Regions from separate parts of the Cytobacillus sp. Hz8 genome, predicted to be linked through region 2. Evidence: riboswitches for the same ligand, from Rfam matches in the RefSeq annotation. Region 2 holds a riboswitch; each other region holds the start of a gene.

Evidence for each region. A riboswitch is a leader RNA that binds a small molecule or an ion and turns the genes downstream of it on or off. The one in region 2 is predicted to bind lysine.
Region 1: linked by a shared signal. The riboswitch ahead of ACE38V_RS14165 (aspartate kinase) and the one ahead of ACE38V_RS06010 (transporter substrate-binding domain-containing protein) in region 2 are both predicted to bind lysine.
Region 3: linked by a shared signal. The riboswitch ahead of ACE38V_RS09810 (amino acid permease) and the one ahead of ACE38V_RS06010 (transporter substrate-binding domain-containing protein) in region 2 are both predicted to bind lysine.

Annotation. Positions count from the first base shown of each region.
Region 1 covers NZ_JBHKFI010000011.1:24,209-30,626, forward strand. Annotated here, with positions in the region: gene uvrC (excinuclease ABC subunit UvrC) at 17-1,789, shown strand; lysine riboswitch at 1,856-2,033, shown strand; gene ACE38V_RS14165 (aspartate kinase) at 2,146-3,375, shown strand; gene ACE38V_RS14170 (YslB family protein) at 3,461-3,910, opposite strand; gene ACE38V_RS14175 (succinate dehydrogenase cytochrome b558 subunit) at 4,280-4,888, shown strand; gene sdhA (succinate dehydrogenase flavoprotein subunit) at 4,934-6,418, shown strand, end outside.
Region 2 covers NZ_JBHKFI010000003.1:174,330-180,747, forward strand. Annotated here, with positions in the region: gene ACE38V_RS05985 (DUF3231 family protein) at 1-487, opposite strand, end outside; gene ACE38V_RS05990 (DUF3231 family protein) at 494-982, opposite strand; partial or broken gene ACE38V_RS05995 (transposase) at 1,418-1,883, shown strand; gene ACE38V_RS06000 (amino acid ABC transporter ATP-binding protein) at 1,939-2,682, opposite strand; gene ACE38V_RS06005 (amino acid ABC transporter permease) at 2,704-3,438, opposite strand; gene ACE38V_RS06010 (transporter substrate-binding domain-containing protein) at 3,497-4,333, opposite strand; lysine riboswitch at 4,448-4,630, opposite strand; gene nagZ (beta-N-acetylhexosaminidase) at 5,010-6,418, shown strand, end outside.
Region 3 covers NZ_JBHKFI010000006.1:99,827-106,244, forward strand. Annotated here, with positions in the region: gene ACE38V_RS09800 (PAS domain S-box protein) at 1-1,114, opposite strand, end outside; gene yhfH (protein YhfH) at 1,380-1,514, shown strand; gene ACE38V_RS09810 (amino acid permease) at 1,608-3,035, opposite strand; lysine riboswitch at 3,157-3,336, opposite strand; gene ACE38V_RS09815 (hypothetical protein) at 3,515-3,715, shown strand; gene ACE38V_RS09820 (cold-inducible protein YdjO-related protein) at 4,048-4,299, opposite strand; gene ACE38V_RS09825 (hypothetical protein) at 4,420-4,581, opposite strand; gene ACE38V_RS09830 (YozQ family protein) at 4,619-4,828, opposite strand; gene ACE38V_RS09835 (YjcZ family sporulation protein) at 4,961-5,080, opposite strand; gene ACE38V_RS09840 (YjcZ family sporulation protein) at 5,103-5,204, opposite strand; gene ACE38V_RS09845 (hypothetical protein) at 5,206-5,577, opposite strand; gene ACE38V_RS09850 (anti-repressor SinI family protein) at 5,762-5,923, shown strand; gene ACE38V_RS09855 (response regulator transcription factor) at 5,908-6,418, opposite strand, start outside.

The sequences.
Region 1 (6,418 bases), on a different contig from region 2:
TGGGGGTGAACAATACGTGAATGAACTTATTAAACAAAAATTAACATTATTACCCAATCAACCAGGATGCTACTTAATGAAGGACCGGCAAGGAACAGTTATTTATGTAGGGAAAGCAAAAATTTTAAAAAATAGAGTTCGCTCCTATTTTACCGGCTCACATGATGGAAAAACATTAAGACTGGTGAATGAAATAGAAGATTTTGAATATGTTGTGACGTCCTCCAATATGGAAGCCCTTATTCTCGAATTAAATTTAATTAAAAAATATGATCCAAAATACAATATTATGTTAAAGGATGATAAAAGCTACCCTTTTATTAAACTTACAGCAGAACGTCATCCGCGATTAATCACAACTCGCAATGTCAAAAGGGATAAGGGGAAATATTTTGGTCCTTATCCGAATGTCCAGGCCGCCAATGAAACGAAGAAATTATTAGATCGGATCTATCCATTGCGAAAGTGCACCACCCTGCCAGACAGAGTTTGTCTATATTATCACTTGGGTCAATGCCTTGCTCCTTGTATTAATGATATTAATGAGGAAGAATATAAACAAATAGTGGATGAAATTACAAAATTTCTAAATGGTGGATATAAGGAAATAAAGGATGATCTAACAGAAAAAATGATGGTAGCAGCGGATGAATTGGATTTTGAACGGGCAAAGGAATTTCGCGACAAAATTGCTCATATAGAAGCAACAATGGAAAAGCAAAAAATGCAGACAACCGATTTTATCGATCGCGATGTGTTTGGCTATTCAGTGGATAAAGGTTGGATGTGCGTTCAAGTCTTTTTTATTCGTCAAGGAAAACTGATTGAAAGAGATGTATCGATGTTCCCTGTATACAATGAGCCAGAAGAAGAGATGCTGACTTATTTAGGTCAATTTTATGAAAAAACCAATCATTTTAAACCTAAGGAGGTTTTAATTCCTGAAGCCATCAATGCTGAGTATGCAGAAAATTTATTGCAGGTGAAGGTATTACAGCCTAAAAGAGGGCAGAAAAAAAATCTTATAAACCTTGCTTGCAAAAATGCAAAGATTGCCCTAAAGGAAAAATTTTCATTAATTGAAAGAGATGAGGAGCGAACCATTCGTGCGGTCGAAAAACTTGGGGCGGCTTTAAATATCTATACCCCTCATCGGATTGAGGCATTTGATAATTCGAATATTCAGGGAACCAATCCTGTTTCAGCGATGGTTGTCTTTATTGATGGAAAATCAGAGAAGAAGGAATATCGTAAATACAAAATTAAAACGGTAGAGGGACCGGATGACTATGAATCCATGAGAGAGGTTGTTAGAAGAAGATATTCAAGAGTGCTGAAGGATAACCTGCCACTTCCCGATTTAGTCATAATAGATGGTGGGAAAGGTCATGTGGAAGCAGTAAGAGATGTTATTGAAAATGAATTGGGTCTTGATTTGCCCATATCTGGTCTTGTAAAAGATGAAAAGCATCGTACATCGCAGTTGTTATATGGAGAACCTCTTGAAATCATTCAATTAGAGCGAAATAGTCAGGAATTTTATTTATTGCAAAGAATACAAGATGAGGTGCATCGATTCGCTATCACCTTCCATCGCCAATTACGGGGCAAAAATGCTTTTCAATCTATGTTAGATGACATTCCTGGTATTGGGGAAAAGCGTAAGAAACTTCTATTAAAAACATTTGGCTCGGTAAAAAAAATGAAAGAAGCAAATATGGAAGACTTTACGAATATCGGGATCCCTTCCCAAGTGGCAGAAGAGCTTGTAAAAAAATTACTGGAATAGAATTGCCACAAGAATGGGTCTATGCTATAATGAGTAAACATTTAAATAAACACTTTATCAAATTAAAGTGATGGTAGAGGTGCAAACTTCATCAGTAAAGGTTCGGAGAGGAATAAGCTTCAGTGAGGAACTTTGAAAGGGAATGTTTGCCGAAGTGGGGAAAGGCTTATTTCTTTCTTTGCTGGTCCTGCATTTAAGAAATGTAGGATTGTCAAGATTATTATCTTGGAGCGCTATCTCACTGTGTGCGTATTTTTATTAACTTTATGAACACAGCAATGAGATAGTTCTCATTGCTTTTTTTGTTGAATTTTTTACATAAAAGTTCATTAACTTTGAGCGAAAGAAGGGATATTGTGGGGTTAATTGTTCAGAAATTCGGGGGTACTTCGGTAGGAAGTATTGAAAGAATACAAAATGTTGCAAATCGAGTGATTGAGGAAAAATCAAATGGAAATGAGGTCGTGGTCGTAGTTTCTGCGATGGGAAAAACAACCGATCAGCTTGTCACGATGGCAAATGAAATATCGGCTAACCCTAGCAGAAGGGAAATGGATATGCTTCTTACTACAGGTGAGCAGGTCACTATTTCTTTATTGGCGATTAGCTTGATTGAAAAAGGATTTGATACGCTTTCCTTAACTGGTTGGCAAGCTGGAATTGAAACAGAAGCTGTTCATGGCAATGCGAGAATCTTAAATATTGATGAATCCAAGATTAAAGAGCAACTGGAAAAAGGGAAAATCGTAATCGTTGCTGGGTTTCAAGGAGTAACAAAGGATGGATCGATTACAACACTGGGTAGAGGTGGTTCCGATACAACGGCCGTAGCACTTGCTGCTGCCTTGCAAGCAGATAAATGTGACATCTATACCGATGTAACCGGTGTATTTACAACAGATCCTCGCTATGTAAAGGATGCAAGACAGCTCTTATCAGTTTCATATGATGAAATGCTTGAACTGGCAAATTTAGGTGCGGCTGTGCTTCATCCCCGTGCGGTAGAGTATGCGAAAAATTACAATGTTGCACTTGAAGTTCGGTCAAGCATGGAAAGAATGCGCGGAACAATCATTGAGGAGGAAGCAAAAATGGAGCAAAATTTAGTTGTCAGAGGAATTGCATTTGAAGATCAAATTACAAGAGTATCAATCCTTGGTTTGCCTAATTCCATAACTGGGTTATCGACTATTTTTACAACCTTAGCAAGCAGTCATATTAATGTAGATATCATTATCCAAAGCACAACGGCTGATCAAACAAATAATTTATCGTTTTCCATTAAAACAGCTGATTTACAAGGAACTTTGGATGTATTAGAAAGTAATAAAAAGCTGTTGAAATATAAGAAGGTTGAAACAGAAACAGGACTTGCTAAAGTTTCAATTGTGGGATCTGGGATGGTTTCCAACCCTGGGGTAGCTGCAGAAATGTTTGAAGTATTAGCAAGCAGCGATATTACGGTAAAAATGGTCAGTACATCTGAAATTAAGGTATCAACAGTTATTGATGATATGAAAATGGTGCAAGCGGTTGAAGAACTTCACTCTGCCTTTGAATTATCTCGTGTACCAGTAAATTTATAAAAATAATATTAAGGTAGCAGGGGATAATTTCTCTTAGAATGAAAAAAGCTTTCAATGGAGAAATTCCGATGAAAGCTTTTTTTGGCTACTCAATGACATCTTTTTTGTCCCACTTTATTGTTATTTGAACCTTTCCACCTTTTTTTCGCGGATGTTCAAAGGCTTCGCAGATTACCTTTTTTTGCATTTCATATTGCTGAGCTAGGAATCCAGCTTCTAATTGAAAGGACATTTCTTTTTTCTGTTTTAATTGATGGCTAATAAGTTCGCTTGTAAATTCAAATTCAATTTCATTATTGTTTTCATTTTTAGTTTCTAAAGAACCCCAAGCAGCTTGATGAAAGAAATCAGCAATTTGTTCAAAGGTATCTAAAGGAAATTTTCGTGCAAGACTTTTTCCTGCCCAATATAAAAGGTGTGGCGTGTTCTTACCAAGAAGCTCAGGTATTAGAATTTCCCGAATTAGCTCATAACCAAATGCAGGTACATGATAGTCATTATATGATATTTTTTCTGCGGATGAAATTTCGCTCAAATGATCTCCCCTCTTTCTACTATTCTATTATATACAAATCAACCTAAATTAAGCATCGATTTATCAAAAAAGCAGCGAATTGTTACATGAAATTTTTACTATTTCAATATAATAAAATTGGAAGCGTTTTAGGAAAATATTTTCTCTAATTCGTTAAATATGTTAATTCTGTTAATTTCAAAAATTTTATCTATATATGTCGATTTTGTGTATCCGTTTTCTTGACGCTCTAAATAGATGGGGGTAAAATGAACATGTCACATTATTGTAAAAAGTTAAAGTATTAAAACGATGAGGTGATTTTTTTACTTAAATCTATGGAAACTTAAGTAATGAAAGGATCTCATAAAAATTAGGGGGGGTTAATTTATGGCAGGTAATCGAGAGTTTTTTAATCGCAGATTGCACTCGCTGTTAGGAGTTATTCCTGTTGGGGCATTCTTAACAGTGCACCTAGTGGTAAACCAATTTGCAACAAGAGGAGAGGAATCATTTAATAAAGCTGTAGGCTTTATGGAAAGTCTTCCATTCTTGCTCTTTTTGGAAATTTTTATCATTTTCTTACCATTATTATATCATGCAATTTATGGACTCTATATCGCATTTACTGCTAAAAGTAACGTAGGAAAGTTTGGATTTTCTCGCAACTGGATGTTTTTATTGCAACGGGTAACAGGGGTTATCACATTAATATTTGTCGCATGGCATGTTTGGGAAACAAGAATTGCCTATGCACTTGGAACAGAACTTAACTTTGATATGATGGCTAATATTTTAGATAACTCTTTTATGTTCTGGTTTTATATTGTTGGGGTTGTGTCAGCAATATTCCACTTTGCAAACGGTCTATGGTCTTTCTGTATTAGCTGGGGTCTTACCGTTTCTCCAAAATCCCAACGAATTTCTACATATGTAACGATGGTTTTCTTTATTTTACTATCAATCGTAGCAATTCGCACTTTATTTGCTTTTGTTTAATAGAATAATAGATTGATTGGATTAGGATTTTAAGGAGTGAGTTGGATGGGTAAAGGTAACATTATCGTAGTTGGCGGCGGACTAGCCGGCTTAATGGCAACGATAAAAATTGCAGAAGCAGGAAAATCAGTTGAATTATTTTCATTAGTACCGGTAAAACGTTCTCACTCAGTTTGTGCACAAGGTGGGATTAACGGAGCTGTCAATACAAAAGGTGAAGGAGATTCTACCTGGATTCACTTTGACGACACGATTTATGGCGGGGACTTCTTAGCTAACCAGCCTCCGGTAAAAGCAATGTGTGAAGCGGCACCTGGAATAATTCATTTAATGGACCGTATGGGAGTTATGTTCAACCGTACTCCAGAAGGATTGCTAGATTTCCGTCGTTTTGGTGGAACAGAGTATCACAGGACTGCCTATGCGGGTGCAACAACAGGACAACAGCTTCTTTATGCTCTAGATGAACAGGTTCGTCGTCATGAGGTAGCTGGATTAGTGACAAAATATGAAGGCTGGGAATTTTTAGGCACTGTTCTTGATGATGATGGCGTATGTTGTGGAATTGTCGCTCAAGACTTAAAAACGATGGAAATTAAATCATTTGCTGGAGATGCGGTTATTCTTGCGACAGGCGGCCCTGGTATTATTTTTGGTAAATCAACAAACTCCGTAATTAATACGGGTTCTGCTGCTTCTATTGTTTATCAACAAGGTGCATATTATGCAAATGGGGAAATGATCCAAATTCACCCAACAGCAATTCCTGGGGATGATAAGCTTCGTCTAATGAGTGAATCAGCCCGTGGTGAAGGTGGACGGATATGGACTTATAAAGATGGCAAACCATGGTATTTCTTAGAAGAAAAATATCCTGCATACGGAAATCTTGTTCCTCGTGATATTGCTACACGTGAAATCTTTGATGTCTGTATTAACCAAAAGCTTGGAATCAATGGTGAAAACATGGTATATCTTGATCTTTCCCATAAGGATCCACATGAACTGGATGTTAAACTTGGTGGTATTATCGAGATTTATGAAAAGTTTACTGGAGATGATCCACATAAGGTTCCAATGAAGATTTTCCCTGCTGTTCACTATTCAATGGGTGGATTATGGGTTGATTTTGATCAAATGACGAATATTCCTGGATTATTTGCTGCTGGGGAATGTGATTATTCACAACATGGAGCTAACCGTTTAGGCGCCAATTCATTGCTTTCAGCTATGTATGGTGGAATGGTTGCAGGACCAAATGCTGTACGATATATTGAAGGATTAGAAAAGAGCGCAGATGCTGTATCTTCAAAAGTCTTTGATCGACATGTGAAGGAACAACAGGAAAAATGGGATGGCATTATGTCAATGGATGGAACAGAAAATGCCTATGTCCTTCATAAAGAGCTTGGTGAAATGATGACTGCAAATGTTACAGTTGTTCGCTTCAATGATAAGCTTTTACAAACGGATGAAAAGCTACAAGAGTTGTTAGAACGCTATAAAAATATAAATATTAATGATACTGGA
Region 2 (6,418 bases):
GTGGTTGTTCCATCCAGTTATTTTTATTCATTATCTTTACACCCTCCGCAGCATATATTCCAGTTTCTGCTATTAAACGGGTATATGTTATAGTTAAGTCACCCCTAGAACTCCTACTTAGACCTGTACCATAAAATTGAATTCCGCCTTGAGTAAGTGCGGTAGTATGAAACATCATCAATTTATCTGAAAATGGTGAATCCGTTGAATCAGTGATTTCCAAATCCGAAAACGTTGGTGAAGGAAGATCGTCTTCATGGAGTAAGTCACTGAAATTACGTACATGTTTTTTAGCTATTTCTTTTCCTCTGATCATATAATCACGAACTTTAGGAGAACTAGCCACTTGACTAAATCCTGTTAACAAAGACGAACCTATTATATTTCTTGTTAAGTTAAAGAAAATTTGTGTAATTTCAATTGCATTCAATGGTCTATGATTTCCAATCCAATCGTTAAAATAACTTTGCTTGTTAATAAATTCAATTTTTCCTTATGTTGGAATTTGAGGAGCTCTTACATAGATTCCTTTTGCTAACATTAACTCTGTGGATTTTTGGAAAAGTTCAATAATAGAGGCCGTAAGTTCTGAATAAAAATTTCGGATATCTGAACGTGAACTATCACCCAAGGAAAGGGCATCAATGGTCATTCGATACCTTGCCGAATGATTAACGTAAATTAACATAAAGATATCAGAAAACAATCGAGGTGCGGTTTTAATTACATCTTCATCTGTAAAACCTTGCGGAACAGGACGATTATCCATTTTATAAAATTCCGAGATAGTTTTTAAATGTTTTTGAGTTAAATCTAAAGCATATTCAAAAATTGGCTTCATGTTCTTATCCTCGTTTTTTTCAACAAAATATTGAAGAATACATTTGAACATACTATCGTCCATGAATGTAAGCCAAAGATTTCCTAATTCTGCCGAGGTTAATTTGGGATTATGTTCTGTCTCTTGTGCAATTTTCACCATGTTGTTGTGCCATTTTTTGAATTTAATTATATTATTAATCTCCTCCATAGAAAATATTAGACAATTTAAGTAAAGTGCCCCAGCAACCTTGAAACGATTTGCTCTATAAGAGCTGTAGGTTGGAAAAAAGTTTGACCATAAATAGGCCAGAAACATTGATTGATATCAAGCTGCCTAATATTTGGTTTTAAAATAAAGATTGATCAAAAATATGCTCTAATTTTATGGTTGCAAAATCAATGATAAATTTGTAGATTGGCCGCAACGCTTGATAAAACCAATAATATCAAGGATTTTAAACCTTTTAATATCGCATCTTTTTTTAAAGCATCGCGACTTTATTTTGAAGCCAAGGAGACGTGATAAAATATGGATCCAGTAATTGGCCTGTATATTGCGAAAGGAGAAAGCCAAGTTCAAGCGCCTTTTTAGAAAAAAAAAACTTTTAAAAAAACGTTATATCGCAGTCATTTAATAAGTTTGGATATGTACATTAAGATGCTTCTTCAACAAAAAGAGCACTTAATCATGCTTGAAAAAGAGATAGATGACTTAGCACAAACGTTTGAAGAATATAAGCTAATTTGATCTATTCCTGGTATTGAAAGTAAAATCACAGCTACCATCATTTCAAAAATTGGTGAAATTGAGCACTTTAGTCACCCTAAAAAAAGTTGCTTATTCAGGTATTGATCCAAGAATATTTCAATCAGGAAAATTCAAGGCCACAATAAATCGCATTACAAAAAGGGGATCTACAAGGCTAAGACAAGCGCTATATACAGCAGTTCAGTGTGGATTAACCAACAATTGCAATTCTAAAATTAAAGAGTTTTATGACAAAAAAAGAAGTGAGGGTAAGCCTCACAAAGTAGCGATAACAACAGAATACAGGAAAATAAATAAAATAAAAACCGAACAGAAAGGAAGGCTGTTCGGTTTTTATTTTATTAAACTCAATAAGACTCTTTTAACGTTCGTTTTAAAAATTCCTTTGTCCGCTCTTGCTTTGGATGAATAAAGATTTGCTCTGGACTTCCCTCTTCCGCAATAACCCCTTTATCCATAAAGACAACCCGATCGGATACATCCTTGGCAAATTCCATTTCATGTGTCACGATTAACATTGTAAGGCCACTTTCTGCAAGCCCCTTCATGACCTTTAGGACTTCTCCAACCATTTCCGGGTCAAGTGCTGATGTCGGTTCATCGAACAGCATAACATCCGGCTCCATGGACAAAGCTCTAGCTATAGCCACACGCTGCTTTTGACCACCGGATAGTTGCTTAGGTTTAGCATTTACATACCGATCCATTCCGACCACTTTCAAATACTTCATGGCGATCTTTTCCGCCTCATCCTTGGATCGCTTTAGCACCTTAATTTGTCCGACCACGCAATTGTTTAACACATTGTGATTTTCAAACAAATTAAATTGCTGAAATACCATCCCCAGTTTGCGGCGATACAAAAATAGATCACGCTTGTCATCCAAAATGTTTTCCCCTTGATAGATGATTTGTCCGCCACTCGGTTTTTCTAATAGATTGATACAGCGAAGCAGGGTCGATTTACCAGAACCGGAGGAACCGATGATACTGACTACCTCTCCTTTATTCACTGAAAAATCGATATCCTTTAATACTTCGTGTGCTCCAAAGGATTTATTTAGATGCTGAATATCAATGACTTTTTCCATGCTCTCTCCTCCTTTCCTTCATTATCTTGCTGGTTGAATCTCATCGTTTGTCATGGTGTAATTTTCCGGTCCTTCTAGCTTTCTTTCAAAATAAAGCAGGATTCTTGTCACAATGAAGGTCATGACAAAATACAAAATACATGCGACAAAGAAGGATTCAAAGTATCTAAAATTATTTCCTGCCACAGATTTCGTTAGGAAATACAGTTCTGATACTGAAATCACATTCAGAACCGATGTATCTTTAATATTAATCACAAATTGGTTCCCTGTTGCAGGCAAAATATTTCGCAGCACCTGCGGCAATACCACATTCATCATCGTTTGAAAATGATTCATCCCAATCGCTTGTGCCGCTTCAAATTGACCTTTATCGATAGATACAATTCCTCCGCGAACAATTTCCGCCATATAGGCTCCGGTATTAATAGAAACTACAATAAGCGCCGCAACTAAAACATTCATATCGATATTAAATGCCAATGCGGAACCGTAATAAATGACCATGGCCTGTACGATCATTGGGGTTCCACGGAAAAATTCTATATAAATGGATAGAATAATATTAATGACTTTAAGAATAAACTTTTTCATTCCTCTATCAGGGACAGGAATGGTTCGAATTACCCCTGCCAACAATCCAATAATCGCACCGAGAATGGTTCCAATTAGAGCAATAAAAAGCGTCATCCCTGCTCCACGCAGAAACATTGGCCAATTTTCTGAAATGATTCTGACAATCCAATCGAAGCTCATCTTTCTCCTCCTCCATCATCATGAAACCGGCTGTAATTACAGCCGGCCTAAAAAATCATTATTTGGCTGCTGGCTGATTTTTAATCGCAGCATCCATAATTTCGGTCTGTTGTTCCTCTGAAATGCCTTTTAAAATTTCATTGATTTTTCCTTTTAAGTCACTGCCTTTTTGGATTCCAACCGCAACGGCTGTATCATCCGCTGAAGTTTTAAACCCATCTTTAAATTCAACCATGGCAAAATTCTCATTCGCACTAGATGCACTAACGGCTTCAGGTCGTTCTGAGACATAGCCATCAATAATTCCTGATTCTAGAGCCACCCGCATAGCTGGGAAATTATCCATTGCCTTTGCTTTCTTTACCCCTTTAATTTGATCAATCACGGAATAGTGGAAAGTATTCAACTGAGCGGTTACCTTTGCCCCTTTAAAATCTTGAATAGATGTAGCCTTTTCATACTTGCTTCCTTTTTTCACAACCATTACTAAATTGGACTTGTAATAGTTATCTGAAAAATCGATCGTCTTTTTTCGTTCCGTTGTCGGTGACATCCCTGCAATAATGGCATCAATTTTGCCAGAGGTTAAGGCAGGCACAAGTCCATCCCATTCCGTCTTCACAATCACTAATTTTTTCCCTAAACCATCTGCGATTTTTTTCGCTATTTCTACATCATAGCCCCCTGCATATTCTGAAGCTCCAGCGATTTTCACGCCGCCATTGGAATCATCGTTTTGTGTCCAGTTAAATGGAGCATAGCCTGCTTCAAGCCCCACCTTAAATGTATTTTCATCAGCCGATGCCGATTTAGAACTATCACCTTTCCCACAACCTGCTAATAATACAATGACTGAAAGCATTAATACGAAAAATAATGATGCTTTTTGTTTCATGATCGTCTTCTCCTCCTGATTTTTGACCGAGGACATTTTTTCCACAACAAAAAGCGGCCTGAGGTATACTCAGGCCGCATTATAATAGAATGCCCCGAAACCCTCTCTTTTCCCAAATGAGATAGCACAACTCAGAAAACCGGGTAGTCTCCTGAGACAGTCCTGCAGTTATTCACTGCAGACCCAGCAAGTAATACTGAGAATATTACTCACTTCGGCAACATTTCCTTCTCCTTAGAATCATAGCCCTCTCAAGCTCCGCTAAAGACTGTTAAACATCGCGCCTCTACCTCACTAGTAAAAAGTGAGGTTCGTTATTAGATTATATTATTAAGGCTACCTTATACTGATAAATCTGTCAACCTAGTATAATAATTTGGATGAATTTGGATATCAACGTCATACTAGTATTACTACCCTTTTATTAAAAGATTTTCTCACATATTTTGCACAAAGGAATTATATTTTTAATAGAGGATTTTGCACAAATATTCATTGAATTCACGAATAAATTTTATTTTTTTAGAATAAATGTGAATCAGCCACCAACTTGGATAAGAATAATAATTTCATTAACAAAAACAAATTTTTATTTCTTCTTTATTTTTAATTAGAATTACTTTAGGCTTATTAAAACACCATTACAAATCTCAATAAGAAAGAAGGGCTTCATTATATGATCAAGTCAAAAAATCGTAAATTCAGATATTTTCTATTCCTTTTTTTAACCCTTCTTCTCGTCGCTGGCATTTATACTATTACAAAAAATGCAACCCGTCCCCAACCAAACAAGGATAAACCCATTACCTCTACGCCTAAAGCCAATGAACCGAAAGACCAAGCCAATGACGTAAATGATTTCATTCGTAACACTTTCACCTTATCTGAAGGTGGAAAATTGGTCAATCTTCCATTCATTTCCGGGAAAACGCAAAGAACTGAAGTATCAGGCACATGGGGAAAGCCTACCCAAATTACGAAAGCTGAGGATAAGAGCTATGAGGAGTATACCCAGCACCATGTTGTTTTAGGGTATGAAGGAGATATCTGCAATGATATTCGATCATATGATTCCAAGCTACAATCCATTCGTTACCATAATATTCTAAAAGTTGGCGGTGATCCTGACGAGGTTCGGTACTATAAGGATGAAACACATGACCAAATCATCTTGGTATATCATGTCACACCTGCCTATGATTTAAAATGGATAATGCCAAAACCAACTACTCAGGAACCCAATCCAAAGGCTGATCACATTTCACTATATACTGAAGTAGCCCGACAACCTTCACAACAAACAACCAATCAGCCTAAAACGATATCAGAAACCATTGCGAAGATGAGCTTATCGGAAAAAATCGGGCAAATGATAATTGCTGGCATTTCAGGTACGAGCATGAACGCAAGCACCAAAAGTTTAATAAAAAAAGATAAAGTTGGCGGAATCATCTGCTATGCTGATAATTTGGTAAATCCTAAACAAACTGTTCAGCTCATCAACCAGATGAAGATCGAAAATCAAGCAAATCCTTTACCACTTCTGTCTAGTGTAGACCAAGAAGGGGGAAAAATCGAAAGACTTCCCGGAGGATTAACCTCTTTTCCAACCAATAAAAAAATTGGAGCCATCAACAACTCGTCGTTTTCTTATCAGGTTGGAACTCTTTTAGGAAAAGAATTAAAAGCATTTGGCTTTAATTTGGACTTTGCACCTGTTCTTGATATAAATAGTAATCCAAAAAATCCTGTTATTGGTGATCGTTCTTTTAGCAATAATCCCTCTATTGTCAGTAAGCTAGGGATTCAAACGATGAAGGGCATTCAATCGCAAAAGATCATCGCAACGATTAAACATTTTCCAGGGCACGGAGATACATCCGTTGATTCCCATCTAGATCTTCCAATTGTTTATAAAAATATGACGGACTTAAATAAGCTGGAACTCGTTCCATTTAAGCAAGCCATAAACAGTGGAGCCGATGTCGTGATGGTCGCCCATATTTTGCTTTCAAAATTAGATTCGGCCTATCCGGCTTCTATGTCTAAAATAGCCATCACAAATATCCTAAGAAAACAACTCCA
Region 3 (6,418 bases), on a different contig from region 2:
TTAAGGTATTTTTTAAACTTTCCTCATTCTCTTTCTTTTTCGTTATATCCGTCCGAATGGAAACATATTGATAAGGCTTCCCTTTTGCGTTCAAAAGAGGGACTATCGTTGTGTTCACCCAATAAAAGCTCCCATCTTTTGCTCGGTTACGAATTTCTCCCTTCCAAACCTTTCCTGCTGAGATCTTATCCCACATCTCACGAAAGAATTCTTTATTATGGTAGCCTGAATTCACTAAGCGATGAGTTTGTCCAAGAATTTCTTCTCTTTTATATTTGGAAATTTCCTCAAACTTCTCATTAGCATATATAATAACTCCCTTAGGATTGGTAATAATGACAATGGCCGCTTCATCTAAGGCAAATTGGATATCCTTAAGATACATATCGGATACAGCCCAGCGTTTACTCTTGATTGTACTGGAAATAACGATGCCCGAAATAATGATCATAAGAAGCATTAACACAAAATACATGATCTCAGTTGTCTGTGAACTATTCAAAAAGTTATCTTTCTTATAAAAAGTGGATGATTTGATTAATAAAAAGTGGGACTCGATAATGGACCCCGCACTGATAATTGCACTTATTGGCTTTAACCATGCTTGATGAGAGTTTAGAAAGCTTTTGGAATGAAAGAGCATCCAAAGAACAAAAAAAGAAGAACAAAAAATGAGTATTCCCCCAACTACTAGCAGGAGTGAATGAAAGACGATATGAACATTCATTCCATACATACCTATAAAATATATGAAAAAGACCGCAGCTGTCATAAAACAGCTGCCAATAATTAAATGAAGCAGATTAACCTGACGATTGATCACAAAATAGAAAGCAAAACACGTTAATAAAATTCCAAACAGAACAGATAGAATAATAATCGGGATATTATAAATGATAGAATCAAAATGACTCAAAGCTAAAACCCCAATAAAATTCATCACCCAGATTCCAATTCCTAAAGAAAAGGATCCACCAAAAAATAAAAAACGTTTATTTCTTTCTGAAGAATCAATTAATGTAAATAAATCTATCGCTGTATAAGATGAAATAAAAGTCAAAATAATTGCAGTTAATAATAATAAAGGATTATAAGAAAACACGAGCTCATTCATTGACGATCACCCCAGTTATCGCAATAGTTTCTACTATGATTGTAATGGAAACTGCCTCTATATGGAAGAAAAATCTTCATAAATTCATTTTGAATAGGATTATTCTTTCATATCTATTCAAGTTTGTCATCTTCAAATTAAGGATTAGATTTTTTTTGAAAATTTTCAAAAAAAGTCTACACAAATAAAAATTAATCGTGTATACTGTACTATAACAGAAGGGAATAATAAAAACTGTATTATAAAAACAAAGGGGGATTTACAAATGATTCAGAGTCCAGTTGAGTTTTTCCGCACATTACCAAAAAAGGTTTGTCCTGAGTGTGGTCAGCCCATTGAAGAACAAGCAGAATCATACCTTTTAGAATGTGAACGCTGTCTTGCAAAAAAATCCGAGTAAAGATTGGACGAAATTTTTATGCCTATGAACACAAGAAAATGAGCCCTTTCATTTCACTGAAAGAGGCTCATTTTCTTTTTATATTTATGTGGATTAAACTTTTGAATTTTCCTTCTTCATCTTTTCATTCCCCTTTTTCAACACTTGACGAGAAAAGATAATGCCACTTGCAATTAAAACGACACCAAAAGTAAATATCTTAATATCGGCCGTCCCTGCATAAATGACCCAAACTGAATAAATCGTAGCCAAGAATGCGATGATTCCGTCCATCCATCTTGCCTTCTTACTATTATGATACGTCTCTCCTGTGACAACTAATTTAAGCTGGAACACTGAAGATATGAAATATGGAACAAGATAAGATAAGGTTGCAATATAAATAATAAAATCAAAGGCCTGGGAAATAGAATTGGAGACCGTAGAAAAAATAAATAATTGTCCAATCATATTTGTAACAATGATAGAAAACTTTGGAATTCCCTTTTGGTTTTCTTTTCCAAACTGAGGAATAAAAATCCCGTGCTTTGCTGCTTGAAAAGGGATTTCCCCAGTTAACATGACCCAACCAAGAGAAGAGCCAAATAAACTAATCAGACCAAGTCCAGCCAATAATTTTGCTCCAATTGGTCCTAAAATCGTTTCAATCGCGTCAATTAGCGGCTTATCAGAGGCAATTAATTGATCCTGTGGCAGCATTCCCATCACAAGGGTGCTTATGCCAATATAAATTGCTAACGCTATGAAAAGTCCAAGAATCGATGCTCTTTTTACATCAATTTGCTTTCTAGCACGCGGGGCGAAAACAACCGCTGATTCAACCCCAACAAATGCCCAAAGCGTCGTAATCGCTGCTTTATTAATTTGAGAAAAAATACTCATACTATTCCCTGCATCATCTACTCTTGCTGCAGCTAATGGAAGAATATTTGCCTTTTGAAAAGCAAACAAACCAATAATGATAAACAAGAGAAAACCAATAACTTTTGCCGCTGTTGCTGCGAAATTTAACTTTCCTGCCCCTTCCATCCCATGTAAAATAATCATTGTTGTACCCCATAATAACAATGTGCAAACTAAAAAAGTAATGGCGTTCCCTACTTTTAAAGTAAATGATCCAATTTTAAAAAGCTCTGCACTACTTGTCATGATTGGGAAAAAAGTGGATAGATAGCCTGCAAAGGTAGTAATAATCGCAATATTTCCTGCAAGGTTACCAATCCAATACCCCCAGGTTGCCATAAACCCTGAAAGGGTAGACGCATTAGAACCTGGTTTAAATAATTCTTTTGCATAAATTTGCGGTCCACCTGAAAGCTCCGGTTTTCGTATCGCCAGATTTCCAAATACTAAAACAGTCACTAAAACACCCAAACCGGTTAATAACCAAGCTCCCAACACACCAAGGGGACTCGCCACCTCAGAAAGGGATCGCGGTAGCATAAATATCCCTGATCCCACCATGTTCCCAACAACCAAAGCTGTAAGTATCCACAGTCCAAATTTTTTATTTTGACCCATCTATAGTACTCCTCTCGTTTCTTTCCTCGAGCTTTAGAAATTAGAGATAATATTCAATGATTTGTAAAAGCACAAAAAAGCACACCACTTAACGGTGTACTTTTAAACTGCCGCATCAGGGGAAATGGATAGTTCATCATAACAAAAGCTATGACAGTTCTGCTCCTATTCAAAGACAGACCCAGCTACTAATCATCAGAGAATTCTTAGTGCTTCGGCAATGATTCCTTTTTGTTAAAGTCCTAGAGCTCTCTGACTCTCATTTAACATACTCTTAATGCATTGCGCCTCTAACTCATCTTTAGCTGATGAGGAATTATCAATTCAGTTACGAGGCTAGCTTACTAGAAAGGCGGGGCATTGTCAATGAATAAAAGTATTCTAAAAAAGTAAAATATAACGTTATTTCCACTCATTTCCTCCATGAAAATCCAAAAATGGTGAGAGAATAAACTTAATAAACAAAAGGAGTGAATAAATTGGTTGCGTGGTCTGATGAAAAGAAATTTCTTACAAAAGCACCAAAGGAAACAAATTTCACCGTCGATACCGATGGGCATTTTCCCAATCTAAAAGCAATCGCCGGAGATTCTGTCAATGCCCACAAAAACCTAGAGGAAGCTAATGCTATTTTTACGAAAAAAGAATTGGGACAGCAGAATGAAAATAATGCCTTGTAGACGGGGCTTAGTAAATGTTTCATTATACTTTTGTTCGTTCCTAAATAGAATTTTATCATAAATTTTGCAGTGAATATGTTCGTACAAATATTGACGTATACAGCTTAAATTAGATTGCAATATCTTGTATTAAGGTAGTTGATAAAAAAATGGAAGGTCAAAAAAATGATTCCTCTATCCTCTTCACTTGAATTTATATTCTGTCTCTTTGCTAGCTAATAGCCTGATATTAGAGCTTTTATGATAAATGGAAACTCCCCATTCCCTTATAACACTAAAAACCCACCAAAGCTATAAAGCTCCTGGTGGGTTCAATCAAAAAAATAATTCCATTAAATTTTCGGAAGTTCTCGTATCTCCACGGAAGTTTCATTTCCACATAGCGGACATCTTAAATCATTAGAGGCGAAATCTTTTCTCATCCATCCTTTACAATTTTCATCCAAACAAGAATATACTTCAACATCCATCATGATCATTTCCGGTTTATCATCTTGACCTTTTTTATTAAAAAAAATCGACAACGCCCCCTTATTAGCTTCAAAACCTCTACTAATAGTATAAACCAAAATAAGGAAAAACATTACTAATTCATCCAATTATAATGATATGCTTATAAATTCCAACCTATGCCGCCTATCGGAATTGAATCCCTCGAAAAGTGGAGCAAATGAAAAAGAAGCTTGTCCTATGACTGCTTCTTCCTAATTTTTTAAATCAGAACGTTTACCTAAATCAGGCTCACCTGGAGTTTGATTGCCAGTGGTAGCATTATAGCCTACTCGGTAGCTCGCGTGTCTTTTTTCTCTTAAGGCTTCAGGCATTTGATATTGACTCATATCATCCTGGGCATCCCTTGGCGTCATTTTCCATCACCTTCCTTTCCATTTTCTTGTTATTACATTATTCTTCAGAGCCCTTTCTTGGTATTCCCATTTCCTTTCCATTTACGTTCTCTATTACCGATTGAATTTCACCCTCTGTAAAGGTATCGCTCACTTGCTCATGGGTTGTCGCTAAACCTGAAGATACCTCGTCCTTCCGTTGATAATCTTCCGATTGATACACTCGATTTGCAACTGGGTAGTCATTGTTTTGATTTTTCCCCTTCAAAACAGCAGCCCCTTTCATGTTGGAATAATGTTATTTTATACAAAAAAGGAAATATCATACGAAGAGGTACAGATAGAAAAACCCTTTGATCATCATTTATCAAAGGGTTTCCATTTCATTACTATTTTCAAATTAGAGCCATGCAGCTCCAACAATTATTAACAGGATAAATAAGACGACGATTAAAACAAAGCCACCGCCGTATCCATATCCACCGCCATAGCCACAACCATATCCATAACCGTACGGCATATAAGCACTTCCTTTCGTTAGTTTAGAATCCCCAACCTACATATGCGGAACCCACAATGATTAAAAGAATGAACAAAACTACAATTAAAGCGAAGCCGCCGCCGTATCCTACACCTGCACTCATGTTATCCACCTCCCATGACATCTATCCGTATTGTATGTGGGTAAAGGTGTTTTGGTATGGGCTCATATCCAATAAAAAAGTTTTGTATAAAAAAATGAATCCTTCCAAAGGAAACAATCCCTGTCTGTTGAAAAATCAGATAAATATCCTTCTCTTTTCTTTCGATTTCGATTGGAACAAGAAAACCTCTAAAGTTCCAATTCCTTATCTCTCCATAAGCCTTCAAAATAGCTTCAATCGTGCTCGCATTTTTCGTTTTAATATTAATAACCGCAATTAAAACATGCTTTTGCTCAGCAATTGAAATCCTCTCATTTAATATCCAAAAATTATTTTTCTCAATTAAACGAGTAATATGGTACCTTGGCAGCATAAAAAAAATCACCTACCTCATTAAAATGGAACAAATCCATCACCAATTTTAGGTGCAATAAAATAATTTTTTCAGACTATTTAAAAATATTTAATGAAACTTTAAATAAAATTGAATGAAAGTTATAGAACGAACTTTAATATACTTAAATGACAACAATTAATGAAGGCGGGTGTACGAAAAGATGAACCAGTTTCAAAAAAACTCTAAAGAAGCCATCTCTACCAAAAAAACAAATTCTCCCGATCCAGAATGGGTAGAGCTTATTACAGAATCAAAACAAATAGGATTGGCTAAAGAGGATATATTACAATTTATTAGACAACCACATCAGTTTGTTAAATGACCATTAAATTTGTAGTCAATCCCTCTTACGGTAAGTAGATATTTTGGCTTTGCCGGATTCGGTTCAATTTTTTTTCGTAAATTGCTAATGTGGACCATTACTGTTCGGTTATCACCTAGACTATCCTCTCCCCAAATGAGTTGAAATAATTGCTCAACACTGTATACTCGCTCTACATTCTCTGCAAAAATCTTTAACAATTGAAATTCCTTAACAGGAAGATTCACAGGTCTTCCATCTACTTTTACAACACAACTTTGCAAATCGATGGACAGCCCTGGAAACTCTAATAAAGAATTTCTCACACGAGTCTCTAAAGATTGAGACATCATTCGTCCTCTTCGTAAATGAGCCTTGATGCGTGCGATCAATTCTCCTGAACTAAATGGCTTGGTCATATAATCATCTCCACCAATCCTTAAGCCCAATATCTTATCAATATCCTCTTCTTTGGCACTTAAAAATAGGATTGGCACGTTTGATTTTGTTCTAATG